Regions from separate parts of the Paenibacillus sp. D9 genome, predicted to be linked through region 1. Evidence: riboswitches for the same ligand, from Rfam matches in the RefSeq annotation. Region 1 holds a riboswitch; each other region holds the start of a gene.
The links. A riboswitch is a leader RNA that binds a small molecule or an ion and turns the genes downstream of it on or off. The one in region 1 is predicted to bind cyclic di-AMP.
Positions count from the first base shown of each region.

Region 2: another riboswitch for cyclic di-AMP. It lies ahead of VE23_RS17735 (C40 family peptidase); the one in region 1 lies ahead of VE23_RS13710 (hypothetical protein).
Region 3: another riboswitch for cyclic di-AMP. It lies ahead of VE23_RS08280 (C40 family peptidase); the one in region 1 lies ahead of VE23_RS13710 (hypothetical protein).

Region 1 covers NZ_JZEJ01000001.1:3,012,200-3,017,148, forward strand. Annotated here, with positions in the region: gene uvsE (UV DNA damage repair endonuclease UvsE) at 1-111, opposite strand, end outside; gene VE23_RS13695 (hypothetical protein) at 108-425, opposite strand; gene VE23_RS13700 (D-alanine--D-alanine ligase) at 556-1,689, opposite strand; gene VE23_RS13705 (amidase domain-containing protein) at 1,758-2,876, opposite strand; cyclic di-AMP (ydaO/yuaA leader) riboswitch at 3,093-3,282, shown strand; gene VE23_RS13710 (hypothetical protein) at 3,288-3,911, shown strand; gene VE23_RS13715 (hypothetical protein) at 4,239-4,703, shown strand; gene VE23_RS13720 (dicarboxylate/amino acid:cation symporter) at 4,830-4,949, opposite strand, start outside.
Region 2 covers NZ_JZEJ01000001.1:3,946,346-3,951,294, reverse strand. Annotated here, with positions in the region: gene VE23_RS17755 (M1 family metallopeptidase) at 1-752, shown strand, start outside; gene VE23_RS17750 (hypothetical protein) at 780-1,610, shown strand; gene VE23_RS17745 (hypothetical protein) at 1,961-2,200, shown strand; cyclic di-AMP (ydaO/yuaA leader) riboswitch at 2,440-2,602, shown strand; gene VE23_RS17735 (C40 family peptidase) at 2,608-3,111, shown strand; gene VE23_RS17730 (M15 family metallopeptidase) at 3,359-4,018, shown strand; gene VE23_RS17725 (alkaline phosphatase) at 4,172-4,949, shown strand, end outside.
Region 3 covers NZ_JZEJ01000001.1:1,785,923-1,790,871, forward strand. Annotated here, with positions in the region: gene VE23_RS08270 (quaternary amine ABC transporter ATP-binding protein) at 1-1,030, opposite strand, end outside; gene VE23_RS08275 (GbsR/MarR family transcriptional regulator) at 1,272-1,841, shown strand; gene VE23_RS08280 (C40 family peptidase) at 1,975-2,466, opposite strand; cyclic di-AMP (ydaO/yuaA leader) riboswitch at 2,470-2,603, opposite strand; gene VE23_RS08285 (glycosyl hydrolase family 18 protein) at 2,969-4,315, shown strand; gene VE23_RS08290 (CBS domain-containing protein) at 4,395-4,850, opposite strand.

The sequences.
Region 1 (4,949 bases):
CGCCGCCTCGCGATCCTCCAGCTTGGAGAAATTCTTATAGGTCATGGTGCGCGATGAAGAAGCGTTCTCCACCAGCAGGCTCATGGCGACAAAGCCGAAGCGGACAATCATCCCCGGCCGCCGAAAAACATTTCATGGGCAAGCGCCGTCTGCACGCGCGACTCTTCTTCCGTCAGCTTGCGGACGAGCTCCATCTCCACCTGCGTCACTTCCTCGCCCTGGAAGTTGATCTCCGCGATGGAAGCGAGGATTTTCACGATGGCGATGGCCTGGTTGCCCGGCGTATAGGCGATGACCTTCTGTCCGGCCGGGAACACCCGGAACCCCGATTTCATCATTTTTCCTTTGCCGTATTCCAGAAGCTCGTACAGCTCCTGCTCCGACTTGAACTTGCATACCGAATTGAATTCCGTTGCGAATCCCATTGTCTTCACCCTCCTGTTCATTACTGTGGCAAGCGCGGCTGCTTGTCCGGATGCTGCGGATGAAAAAACGAGCTTCCCTCCCGCCAAGGCGAAGGAAGCGCGAATGTGTGCGAAACGTATGGAAAACCGGTCAGCCGCCGTACTCCAGCTTCTGCTTCTCCGCATGGCGGGAAATCGCCAAGCCGATGAGGCTGTCGAGCAGCTCCTTGTAAGAAACGCCCGATTCCTTCCAGAGCAGCGGGTACATGCTGTAAGGCGTAAAGCCCGGCATCGTGTTCACTTCGTTGATCAGAATCTTGCCGTCGCTCCTTCGAAGGAAGAAATCGACGCGGGAGAGGCCGGAGCCGTCGATGGCCAGATAAGCCCGGATCGCCATCTCGCGCACCGCTTCGGCCGTCTCTGCCGGAAGATCGGCGGGAATGTGCATGACGGAGGTGCCGTCCACGTACTTGGCGTTGTAATCGTAGAAGTCCGTTCCGCTGACGATCTCGCCGACGACCGATGCGCGCGGGTCGTCATTGCCGAGCACGCCGACTTCGATCTCGCGCCCGTCGATGAACTCCTCGATGACGACCTTGCGGTCGTAGCGCAGCGCGAGCTCGATGGCTGCGATGAGCTCTTCCCGGTTGCGGGCTTTGGAGATGCCGACGCTGCTGCCGAGATTGGCAGGCTTGACGAAGCAGGGATAGCCGAGAGCGACCTCCGTCTCCATGACGAAGAACGCGCGGTCCTTCTCCCACTGGGTCCGGTTGAAGTAGCGGTAGACGCATTGCTCGAGCCCCTCGTGGGCGAACACCTTTTTCATGAAAATCTTGTCCATGCCTACTGCCGAAGCAAGGACCCCCGCTCCGACGTAAGGAATATTGGCCATTTCCATCAATCCCTGGACCGTGCCGTCCTCGCCGAACGTTCCGTGCAGCAGCGGGAACATGACGTCGATCGTCCCTCCCGGAGCTCCGGCCGAAGCGGCCGCCGCCTGGAGGGCGCCCTCTCCGGCCTCAGCCGTCGCCAGTCCGCCGAATACGGGCGCCAGCGCCATGCCGCCGTCCTCTGCCGGGGACAGCTTCAGCTGCTCGACGCTGTGCGGAGCTTCCAGCAGCACTCCTCCGGAGCGCCATTCGCCTTGACCCGTAATATAGAAGGGCTGTACCTCGTATTTATCGAAATCGAAGGCGCCCATAACGGCCAGCGCCGTCTGCAGCGATACCTGATGCTCGCCCGACTTGCCTCCGTAGATGAGTCCGACGCGAATTTTGTCTCCCATGTTAGCTCCTCCGGTAACCTTCTTGAATTAGAATGCCATAACCTGCAAGGACCGATGCGGCTCCCGCATCAGAAATAGTCCTGCAGATGATAAAACCGATAGCGCGTCCGGTCCGTCCAGGCGTAGGAATCCTTGTAGTCCCAATAGCGGTGCCGGCTCGGCACGGTGTTGGCGTTGACCAGCGGCATGCCGTCGGCATCGAATGCCGTCACGACGGTCGTATGCTGGAACCGCCCGTCCCCGCTCCAATCGTAGGTGATGACGTCCCCGAGGGAAAGCTCGGATGCGCTCTCCACCGTCGTCGCCCGCATGCCCGTGCTGCGCGGAAACGACAGATACAGCTGCAGCGCGTTCGACACCGCCCAGCTGTAGCTCCAGGATTCCTGGCCGCCTGTACGGCCTTTGTACCACCATCCCGATTCTCTTTTACCAGTATAGTTCATCGGTGCTTCGCCTGCAAAGACACATTGCGACACGTAATTGGTGCAGTTGACCTCGAACAGCTCGTAGGCCGGATTCGCTTCGTTCCACCATCGGTCGGCGTAGGCGGCGACCAGCTCGCGCCTGTACTCGACGGCGCGGTCGCGCGTATTCAGGCGGGACAGGACGCCGTAATTAAGGAAAGGGCGCCCCGCGCCCGGACGCTGGATTCCGCTGCCGCCGCCGTCGCCGTAGGAGCGATGCTCGGCCAGCGCGCTGTCCGCCGCGGCATGGCCGTATCTGGGCCTGCGCTCGCCGACGATCGGCTCCACCCGGGTCAGGCGCCATGCTCCGCCTTCCTCGGCGAGCCACAGGCGCTCCTGCTCGAGGCGCTCCTCGGTGTAGGAGCGGCCGCGATGCTCGACATGACGCTTCACATGCAGCTTCAAGACGACCGACACTTCGGTCGCGGACTCGTTGATCCTCAGCAGCGTCGCTCTCGTCTCGCTCTGCGGCGACAGAATGCCGCGCTCCTCGTCCCTGAGGCGCAGCCGGCGCAGACGTTCCTCCAGGCGCCGGCGGTGATCCCTGTCTTCCAGCAGGGCGCCGAGCACCTCATGCCTCCGCTCCACTTCGGCTTCGTTGTACCCGTGCACGTATTCCTGCACGGCTCCTCTCCAGCCTTCGAGCGCAGCCTGCTTGCCGGAAGACGGCTGCGAGCGCTGAGCCTCCGATCGTTTGACTCCCCGGGTACCGGTACGCGGCATTCCTTTCCCCATCCCTTCTGGTCGGTATTCGCCCATCATCAAGATGATCTTATGACTGCTCTCCATTAAAATATGCGGACCCATAGCCGGATAGAGCGCTTAAACGCCGTTATCCGTGGCTATAACGAGAATGCGGCAGATATATATCGAATTTTCAGTCAATATCGTATTTTACAAAACAAGCCCGGCTGGCTTATGATATGATGTACCACTCTATCACCATATTTGCTGAATTCCACGTATCGTGGAAGCGGGGGAACCAATACGCGGGCGTCTGTCGACGCTTGCCGGGGTGAATCCGAAAGGAACAGGCCGGGCTGCCGAAGCCGCGTTTCTTTCCTTTTGGTAGGGCTACTCTCTGGCCCGAATCCGTCAGCTAACCCCGTAAGCGCACAAAGGAGAGATGTCAGGATGTCACTGAAAGACAACCGCGCGGCCTGTTCCGCGCAGGAGGGCTTCATTGCGCCTTCCGTCTGTTCTGCGTCTGCGGTCGAGGCCTTCTTGGCTCCGCCGCCGTTTCCCGGCTTGGACGCGCCGATCGCGCTGGACATGGCGGTCGCGGAAGCTTATTCCCAGCCGGCCCCGGCTGCCGAGACAGCCGCAAGGCCGCCCTTCCGGCCCGAGGCGCTCGAAGAAGAGCTGTCCGCACCGGGCCGCCGCATCCGCTGCATCGACCTGTTCATCACCCGCACGGGACCGCTCGTCGATCCCGAGCGCGGAGATTACCGCGTCGTGCTGCATCTGTGCTTCGGCTCCTCCATCCGTCAGGCTTCCGTGCTCATTCCTTACGCCAAGGCGCCGAGAAGCTGGGACGCGTGGAGCCGTTGGTTCCAGCCGTTCGTCGGGGTCCGCTCCGACGAGGCGATGTCCGTGCTCTATTACGACGCGGAATGGATCAGCGACCACAGGGACCGGCTGCTGCGCAAGACGCTGGAGCCGTCCTCCCAGGAAGGCACGCTGTTCCCGGCCACCGCTTTCTGGAGACGCAACTCCCTGATCGAAACATCCGACATCCATATCCGGCTGTCTCTGTAGCCGGATGGCGCTCTGTCCTTCATTCCTTCAAGAGGCATCCCCTGTCCGCTTTGCGGCCGGGGGATGCCTCTTGGCTTTTTAGGGCCTGGAGCGGACACTTGGGGCATTATTTTGACAGCGCTGGTCCTTCCGCCGGGAAGAGCCAAGCAGCTGTCCGGGACGCCCGTCGACCATCCTGTTATTCGTAGTTCCTTCTCGATTTGTATCCCATCGTGGAACACTATGCTAAACTAGTCTAATCTGGATATTATTCCCTTATGCATTGGTGCACAGCCTGTTCCGCCTTTCCTTACGAGTTTGACTTGAAATGGAGCGATTTAGCAGACAATGAAAAAATCATATCTGTGGAATATGGGAATAATAATTCTTGCGATTGCAGGATTTTTCTTGTATGCCTACTTGGCTAAAGATAAGAGCAGCTTAAATGAAATTATAACTAAATTGGATAAGAACAACCTCGTTTCCGTCCGTGTGAGTAAAACGTCTAAAGAGACGAGAGGGAAAATAGAAATCAACCTCACCGACAAAGAAAGCATCAGCAATGTGCTGAACAAATTAAGTGAAATTAAAACCGTATCGGCTAAAAACGGAAAAATAAATCCAGATGTTAAATTCACTTACGAAATCGCCATATTGGACAGGAATGATATTGCAGTGGGCATGAATTTCAAGGACAACAAAAATATGGATGTAATCGAATTAAACCCCGATCCCAATAAAATCCATTCCTATACGATAAAAGATGAGCCTGATGTATATCGTCTTTTGGATTCTTTTATCTTTGCAGAATGATCTGCCGACCGTTCTTAGCCGGCCTTCAGCAGTCATCCTCGGGTCGGGAACAGCATGAATAGTTCCCATTGCGTATAAAAAAGACTGCCAGCCGCAATAACGGCTGGCAGTCTTTCTATTCCACCATCAAGCGTGGCTCAATTCGAGCTCGTCTTCCTCATCCCGCTCGTAGGATTCTCGATCGAATTCCCCTTCCGATACGGCGACCAGCAGCGTCGACACGGTCGTGCCGGAGGCGTTCAGAGC
Region 2 (4,949 bases), 930 kb from region 1:
CCAACGAGTTCGAGGAAGCCTGGCTGGACGAAGGCTTCACCTCCTACTCCGAGGACAAGGTCATGGAAAGCGAATACGGAGTGGAGCCCCGCACGGCGCTGGAAGCGAGCTACGTCACCGATCCGGCCCCGCTCAAGCTGCTTTCCTGGTCGTTCGGCTCGCACAGCCGGTATGCGGACAATGTCTACAGCCGCGCCAAGCTGGTGCTGACCGGCATCGAGAACCGGGTCGGCACAAACATCATGAGCAAGATCATGCGGACCTATTTCAACCAATATAAATTCAAGCATCCGACCACGGCGGACTTCAAGAAGGTCGTCGAGCAGGTCAGCAAGCAGAACTGGGACGACTACTTCAGCCAGTTCGTGTACGGAGGCGAGATGGCCGACTATTCAGTCGCCTCCATCCGCGTCTCCAAGGCAGCGGACTCCGGCGCCTCCAAAATGTACGAGTCCGACGTGCTCGTCAAGCGGGGCGGCGGCGTCTACGGTCCGGTTCCGGTCACCTTCAAGTTCGCCGACGGCTCTACGGCCTCCCGCACCTGGGACGGGGTGGAATCGGATATGCTCTACAAGCTGACCGCTCCCTCCCCGCTGCTCTGGGCCGCGGTCGATCCGGACCGCACCAACGTACTGGACAACCGGCAGATGAACAACTTCCTGAAGGCCGAGGCTCCCCGCAAGCAGGAGGTCCGGATCAGCCTCGGCATCGTGAAGGCGCTGGAATGGATTGCGGGAGCGTTCGCCTGGTAGCGGCCCGAAGAGAGGAGAGTCTCAAACGTGTCTACTTATCTCAAGCAAGGGTGGCGCCTGACGATCAAACATCTGCCTGTGGCCGTCGCCCTGTTCCTGTACCGGTTGTTGTGGGGATTTTTCCTCTACCGTTATGTCGACTCCATTATCGGACCGCTGCTTCGGCGGTATCCCGGAGCGAACGAGCCTTCGCAAGGGGCGGATGCCTTGTTCTGGGCGGAAGCCCAGTTCCGGCTCATGAAGACCGATCTCGCCCAGCCGTTCCTGTGGACGCTGGCCGCCCTGCTCCTCTCCCGCATGATCGTCACGCCGCTCATCAATGCCGGCCTGTTCTATTCCATCCACCATGCGGCGGCGGGACATGAAGGCGGCACCCTATTCCTTCAGGGCATGCGCAAGGCATGGAAGCCGGTCCTGCTTCTCTATTGGGCGGAAACGCTTCTTGCCACCGCTCCTCTCTGGTGGCTGGGCTCCCGGGCATGGGATGTAGTCAGGAACGGCTCCTCTCTGCAGGAAATCGCCGTCAGCATCTTGCCTTGGGCGGCAGCGTGGCTGCTGTGGATCGGGATTCTGCATCTGCTCAGCCTCTCCCTCCAGTTCGGAGCGGTATCCAGGCTCAAAGTCTCGGCTTCCGTGTCGGGCGCCTGCAGACGGCTGCTCCCGATGGCGGGCCTCAGCCTGATCCTGCTCCTCTTCTCCGGCGTCATCGGGGCCGGCTTCAGCGCCGCAGCGATGGGATGGGCCGGATTGGCCGCCCTCGTCATCCAGCAAGCCTATCATCTGGTCCGCACGCTGCTCGACTTGTGGCTGCTGACATCACAGTACGCTTGCTGGGAGGATTCGCGTCACATTAGTTGACAAAGCGATAATTCCATCGTACAATTGTGAAAATTCTCTGACAATTAGGACTTGTTTTCAAAGAGCGCCTGCCGGTTTAATAACTTCTCAGGCATTCGGGAATCCTATCGTTCCGCTCGATTCACAGATATCGAATCCCGGCGTTCGGCAGACTGACGGGCTCCCGCTCCCCATCCGCTGTCTGCCTCCGGATGTGACGGGCATCGACAGATGCAAGCGATGAAAACAACGAATGGGCATGCTGTAAGCGCAGTTTACCGCACACACAATCGCCGGCTCTCTCGGAGCCGCCCCCATACATCGAACAGCAGAATAGAGAAAATAATCAAACCAGAGAGGAAAATCGAACGATGACCGAACAAATTCAAGCTTATTATGAAGAGCTCCACCAATCCACCGCCGAGCTGCTTTACCGTTTTGAGCATTACGACCTGAACCCCAACGCCGGCAAGGCCCTTGAGGCGATCAGCAGCGAACACGCCCGGCTCAGCCCGGATTCCGGCAGCCTGCAGGAGGAAGCCCTGATGAAGCTGGTCGGAATGAGATCCCGGCTGCTTACCCTGATGGAAGACGTCCTTTATACCGTTTGATCCAGCCGCGGAATCAGGCAAGCCCCGCCTTCTCATGGAGAAGGCGGGGCTTTTTTTGGACTTGCAGGCCACGGCGCAGAAATCGGGACGAGTCGCCAATATCATCTGCTGCGGGGAGAATAGCTCCCCTATAAACAGCGATGTAAACGCTGTCCTCATCCCTTTGAAACATGAGAATTATTAGAAAATGTCGTTTTCGGAAGGAGAAGCGGCGAAAAGCAAGAATATGTCTTCCAGTATCATTCAAAATGCCGAATTCCGTTGAACATGGAAACGGGGGAACCACTTTCCGGGTGAATTGATTTTGGGCGTCGCCAGTCATTCTCACGCATGCCGCAGGAATCATAGGGAACCTTCAACCGAACCCCACAGCTAACCTCGTAGGCTCTGGAAGGAGCAACTCAAGCTTGAAGAAGAAAGCAGCAAGCCTCATCCTCGGAATCTCTCTGCTGTTCACTGCAGGCGTAGGCAGCGCAGCGGCTGATTCCAAAATGGACGGTGTCATCAGCGATCTCGTCGGCACGCCGTACAAGACGGCCGGAACGACGACGAGCGGATTCGACTGCTCCGGATTCACGTCCTATGTATTCAAGCAATTCAAGATCTCCCTGCCGCATTCTTCCGCTTCCCAAGCAGGCTTGGGCAAGAAAGTCGCGAAGGCCGATCTCAAGGCGGGCGACCTCGTGTTCTTCAATACGAGCGGCCGCGGCGTCTCGCATGTCGGAATCTATGTCGGGGACGGCAAGTTCGCCCACTCCTCGTCGAGCAAAGGCGTCATGATCAGCAGCCTGAGCGATTCCTACTATACGAAGCGTTACGTGTCCGCACGCCGGATCATGGACGACACCAAGTACGAAAAATACGCCGACGATCCAGCCGATACGGTTGACGGCAGTCCCGATGTGGACTAGCCTGTCCTGAATCCGGATCCCCCCTTGCGCAAACCGCAGCAGCCGGCCCTTCGGGGCGGCTGCCAGCGGTTTGTTTGCTTTTTGGACTTGTCGGCGCCAAGGCGGCTGCAATTTCCAGCCCATTCCTTTCCTTACCCCCGCTGATCCAGCTGGAAACGAATTCCATGCCGATCCGCCGTTTCCTGAAGCTTTTTTTCCTTTCCGCTCGTATAAGCTTGAACAATGCGAACGAGCAAAGGAGACCTTCATGCAGCAAAGCCCTATGACGGGCGGACAAAAGGGCCGCAGCCCCAAGTCCGCAGGCCGGACTCAGACCCGGCGCAGAAACGGCCTCGGCTGCCTGCTGCTGGCCGCAGGACTTGTACTGGCAGCCGCAGCCCTGTTCAAGCTGGAGAAGCCGCGCCTGTTCGACCGGGTCGTCCCTCCGGGACTATACCGGGAGGTGCCTCCCGTAACGCAGCTGCATCCGGTGCTCGACCGGAAAAAGGACGAGCTTATCTCGCTGGCCGCCGCCAAAGGCATCAAAGTCGTCATCACCGACGGCTTCCGCAGCTCGGCGGAGCAGGATGTCCTGTACAGCAAAGGCCGGGAAGGCGGAGGCTCCATCGTTACCCATGCCCGCGGCGGAGAATCCTACCACAACTACGGTCTGGCGATCGACTTCGCTCTCAAGGACCGCACAGGCGATATTATCTGGGATATGGAATACGACGGAAACAAGAACGGCAAAGCCGACTGGCTGGAGGTCGTAGCGATCGCCAAGAGTCTCGGCTTCACATGGGGCGGCGACTGGCCCCAGTTCCCGGACAATCCCCATCTGCAAATGGATTTCGGCTATTCGATCTGGGAGCTGAAAAACGGCAATCGCCCTCCGGAGGATGGAAACGCGGGCGAGGAGAAGAACTAGCAGCCGAATGGATGCATGCATGAAAACGCCTTGCGGCTTCGCAGGCGTTTTCTTCATTTTACCAATTATTCATAAATCGTTAGCACCTGCTTAATCATTCTCTCTTACGCTGTGGAAGTGCATTCATTTCTAGTAGCGGAGGGGTTTGGGGAGATGAAGAAAGGAAAAGCAGGAAAAATGCTTCTCGGAGCGGCGCTTGCGAGCGCCATGGCAGCAGGAGGAATCGGAATGGCCGAGCTGACTCCGGCTCCTGCGGCGGCAGCCGAAGCGGCCGCGACGGCCAAAGCGGCGCCGTCCATTTACGTGGCTCCAATCCATAATGCCAAGTTCCTGGCGGGCAGCAAATTTGATTTCCGCGTGGAATTGAACGACTGGACCGGAAACGCCTCGGCCGTCAGCATCCAGATCAACGGCAAAAGCGCGGAAGCCTTTTTCGGCAAAAGCTTCGAGAAAACCAGCACCGCCTCAAGCTCCTCCTTCATGATCCGCGGCGTTACGCTGGACAAGCCGGGCTCCTACACCGTTAAGGTGACGGCCGGCTCCTTGTCCCGCACGGTCTCCTATGAAGCGGTGACCACCTCCGCAGCCGGCAAGAAGGCGAAAAACATCATCCTCTTCGTCGGGGACGGCATGTCGCAGCCGAGCATCACCATCGCCCGCGCAATGTCCAAGGGCTTGAGCGAGGGCAAGTACAACGGCCTCATGGAGATGGACAAGCTGGAGCAGCGCGCCGTCGTCACGACCTCCGGCATGGATTCCATCGTCACCGACTCGGCCAACAGCGCCAGCGCCTACAATACCGGCCACAAATCCGCCGTGAACGCCCTCGGCGTCTATCCGGACAATACGGAAAGCTCGCTCGACGATCCGCAGGTCGAAACGCTCGCCGAGATGCTGAAGCGCACGCGCGGCATGTCGGTCGGCATCGTCA
Region 3 (4,949 bases), 1.2 Mb from region 1:
CCGGAGTATCCCGGATGACGATCTCCTCCAGCGGCTGTCCGCGCTTCACCGCCTCCGACGCGTCGTCGGCGGTGAGGACGCCGATCAGCTTGCGGCTGCGGTCCGTCACGAACAGATTGGAGATGCCGCTCTCGCGCATCAGCTGCAGGGCGACCCTGGCGCCGCGGTCGAGACCGATCGTCTCGGGACGCCGCATCACATGGGAGGCGGTCAGCACCTTGGACAAATCCACGTCCTCGACGAACCGCTCCACATATTCATTGGCAGGATTGACCATGATTTCTTCCGGCGTGCCGATCTGCACGATCGCTCCGTCCTTCATGAGCGCGATGCGGTCTCCGATCCGCAGCGCCTCATCCAAATCATGCGTAATGAACACGATCGTTTTTTTCATTTTCTCCTGCAGCTCCAGCAGCTCGTCCTGCATATCCTTGCGGATGAGCGGATCGAGCGCGCTGAACGCTTCGTCCATGAGCAGGATCTCAGGGTCGTTCGCCAGCGCCCTTGCCAGTCCGACCCGCTGCTGCATGCCGCCGCTCAGCTGCTCGGGATAACTGTCCGCCCTTTCTTCCAGTCCGACGAGCCGCAAGGCTTCCCTTGCTTTCGGTTCTCTTTCCTTTTTGGGCACCTTCTGGACCTCAAGCCCGTATTCCACGTTCTCAAGCAGCGTCCGATGCGGGAACAGCGCGAATTTCTGGAAGACCATGCTGATCTTTTTCTGGCGCACCTTCCTCAGCTGCTCCGCATTCAGGCGGGTAATATCCTGTCCCGCGATGCGGATGGCGCCTCCTGTCGGCTCGATAAGCCTATTCAGCAGACGCACGAGAGTCGATTTCCCGCTGCCGGACAATCCCATGATGACAAAGATTTCTCCCGGCTCGACGGCAAACTGAACCCGGTTGACCCCAACCGTATGCCTCGTTTCTTTAAAGATCCTGTCCTTGCTCCACCCTTCCTTCAGAAGCGGCAGAATTCGTTTTGGATCCTCGCCGAATATTTTCGTCACATCCGTGACTTCAATGATCGACAAGCGCTTCACCTCCTCATGGCCTCGCTTGCGGCCAACGCTCACTCGAACTAGTCTATCGAACAATTTATGACACCGTCAACCGTTTTATCCGTATAATAAGTACGTACGGTTTTTTCTGTATATAGTTTATATGCCAAATGCTCCCGTATCCTCTCATATACTCGTTCATTAAGCGCTTTACATTGCCGGGATTGTTTCTTACAATTACTTTGTCAGCCGAGAAGGCGATGAAGGAGCGGACATGATGACCAATGATTTCGCCGGCTTGGAGGCCGCGCAGGAGCAGGCAATCCAGAAGGCGCGCAAGCGCGTGATCGAGTCCATCGGCAAGAACATGGACCTGTACGGCATTACGCAATCTACAGGACTGCTGTATGGGCTGATGTTTTTCCAGGACAAGCCGATGAATCTCGACGAGATGGGCCAAGCGATGGAAATGAGCAAAACGAGCATGAGCACCGGCATCCGCACGCTGGTTGATTTGAATATGGTGAACAAGGTATGGGAAAAGGGTTCGCGGAAGGACTTGTATGAAGTCGAGCGGGACTGGCACCAGACGTTCGCCGATTTTTTTGTCCTGAAGTGGAGAAAGGCCGTGGAGCTCAACCTGATGGCGCTTCGCCGCTCCAAGGCGGAGCTGGACAAGCTGGCCGAGAGCGGCGGCTCGGAAGCCCTGCACGCCCTGATCGGCGGCGATCTGGAGAAGATCCGCCAGGCGATCGACTATTATTTGTGGCTGGACCGGGTCATCGATCTCATGGAATCCGGCGAGATCTTCAAGCATGTGCCGAAGGAAGAGCCTTCAAGCTGAAACCCAAAAAGAAGCCTTCCCCGGCGGGAAGGCTTCTTTTTGGTTGTGCTGCTGAACTGCAGCCGACTGGACAAAAAAAGAGAGACAGGCGGCTCATGCCGCCTGTCTCTCTTCATCCTTCTGGAGCCGTCCGTCATTCCCCGGCGTCGTCGGCCGTTTCTTCCTCTTCGCTCACCATCTTGCTGTAATCCTCGCCCGTTGCGACGCGGCGCGCCGTAACGTAGCGCTTGGCATAGTAGGCATCGTCCAGATCCGTATACCGGACGCCCTTGCTCGAGGAGTGGGCGAACTTGCCGTCTCCGACATAGATGCCGGCATGCGAGATGCCGCGGCCGCTGGTGTTGAAGAAGACGAGATCCCCCGGACGAAGATCATCCTTGTCCACCTTCGTGCCGGCCTTGGCCTGGGACTGGGAGGAGCGTGGCAGCTTCACGTCGAACTGGCCGAAAATATAGCGGACGAATCCCGAGCAGTCGAATCCTGCCGTAGTCGTGCCCCCATACTTGTAGGGAGTGCCGAGAACCTTGCCGATGGATGACTTCAATTCGGTGCTCGCGAATACGCTGGATGATGCGAACACGGCAATAAGAATGAAAGCGGTAATGGACATGATGACTTTCTTCACTGATGGTTCTCCCTCCGGTGCCTACGAAGTTAGCTGATGGGTTCGGTAGAAGGTTCCCTAGAATTCTCTCTTGCAGAATTCATTCACCCCGAGTGGTTCCCCCGTTTTTCTTAGCGAAAATTCGGCATTTATTTGTTTCAAGCCTGTTTGCTATTGGTTAATATTCGTAGTTTTTTGTCGAACTCCTCCCTTTGGATTATTAGAAGTCTTTCATAATTCGACTCTTCCCGATCCGGAGGGCCATTCGACCTTGTTTTTATCGAGATAGAGATGTAATCCGACCCTATCCCGCCATGTAAATTCCTCTCTCCTTATCCTCTTAAGGTACTCTATTCCTATTCGCTAGAAATTTCTCCCTGTTTTCATCCAATTTTCCCCTTTTATCGATAAACACTTTCATTGATAATGAAAGTGCTTTCAATAGATTCGAAAAAAGGAGGCCGGATATCCCCTCTCATTCTTGCTTCGCCCCTATCATCCTATCCTTCAGGAGGTATCGTTCATGTTCAAATCGAACCGCCGCATCGCCGCTTCCGCGCTGAGAGTCTTGATGCTTGCCGTGCTGCTCGCCTTTTCGCTCCTTCCGCAAGGCGCCGCCGTCCAGAAAGCCAGCGCTGCGGATGCATGCAGCGGAGTCGCTGCCTGGAGCTCGTCATCCGTCTATACCGTCGGGCAGAAGGCGGTCTACTCCGGCACGCTCTATGAAGCCAAATGGTGGACGCAAGGCGAGCGTCCGGATCTCGCCGGAGAATGGGGAGCCTGGAAAGCGCTCTCCGTCTGCTCGGCATCCCCTACGCCGACTCCGACGGTAACCCCTGCTCCTTCGGCTACGCCTAAGCCTAGCGCCACTCCGACACCGACGCCGGCGCCGACCAAAACGCCGACGCCGACGGCCACTCCTGTCCCTGCCGGAAAAATCATCGGCGCGTATGTAGCCGACTGGCATTTCCCCGTCATCAGCACCGTGCCGGCCGAAAAGCTGACGCATGTGTTCTACGCCTTCGCCGACGCGACCTCTACCGGTGTCAGCGGAGGGGATACCGGCAAGCTGGCGCAGCTCGTCTCGCTGAAATCCAAAAATCCGAATCTCAAGGTTCTCGTCTCCGTCGGAGGCTGGGGCCGCTCCGCGAGCTTCCCGGCAGCAGCGGCTACGGAAGCTAGCCGCACGGCGTTCGCAAACAGCGCCGTATCCTATATCCGGGCCAATAAGCTGGACGGCATCGATATCGATTGGGAATATCCGGGCTCAGGCGACCGCGCGAACTATACTTTGTTCATCCAGAAGCTCCGTTCGGTTCTGGATTCGGCCAGCTCCGCCGATGGGCGCTCCGCCAACAAATACCAGCTTACAGCCGCCGTCGGCGCTTCCGATTACGGTCTCGGCAACATCGATATCGCCGCGGTCATCCCTTCCTTCGATTTCCTCAACGTCATGACATACGACCTGCAGAACGGCGCGAATACCCATCATACCGCTCTCTACAACTCCCCGATGGCCAGCTACAGCGTCGATTCCGCCATCAAGCTGCTGAAGGGCAAGGGCGCTCCGGCAGCGAAGCTCGTCGCCGGAGGCGCCTTCTACTCCCATGGCTCCGGCGATTACACCTATGATGAGCTCAAGGCGAGCTATATCAACAAGAACGGCTGGACCCGCCAGTGGGATTCCACCGCAAGAGCCCCGTACTTGACGAATTCCAGCGGCGGCTTCCTCAGCTACGACGATGCGGAATCGCTGACGGGAAAAGTAAATTACGTGAAATCCGGCGGTCTCGGCGGCATCATGTTCTGGGAGTACGGCCAGAACATGAACGGAGAGCTGCTGGAGGCCATCTATCAAGCGATGAAATGATCGGCGGAATGCAGAACGAAAAAGAGCCCATGATGCCTGGCCGGCATCATGGGCTCTTTTTCGGCTTGAAAGCGGCTCGTTAAAGAAGAGATTGAAACGATTGCCGGATGACGTCGCCGCGGCTGATGATGCCCGCAAGGACGCCGCCCCGGTGGACCGGCAGCTTTTTGATCTGCTTCTTGCCAAGGATGGCGGCGATCTGCTCGATGTCGTCCTCCACGGAAGCGGTAACCACTTTTTTCTTGGCGATCGCCATGACGTTCAAAGGAAGGAGCCGCTTCAGCCTCTCCTCATATTCATCGTTGTCGCCATTCACGACGGCCGTGAAATAAAAGGCATCGACAATGATGTCTTCATGCTTGCCGATATATCGCATGATGTCGCCGTCGCTGACATATCCGACGATCTCGTTGCGCTCGTTGACGACAGGCAGGCCGCTGATGCGGTATGCAAGAAATCTCTCGATGACATCCCTCACCGTATCGGTTTCCTTGACTTTATAAACCTTGGAGATCATAAAATCCTTGGCTTTCATCCTCATAACCCCTCGATACCGATTTGCGGATGCCTCAAACAAGTTGTATGATGAAAGTATATACTTGTATTATACAACTACTGGACATCCTGTCAATGG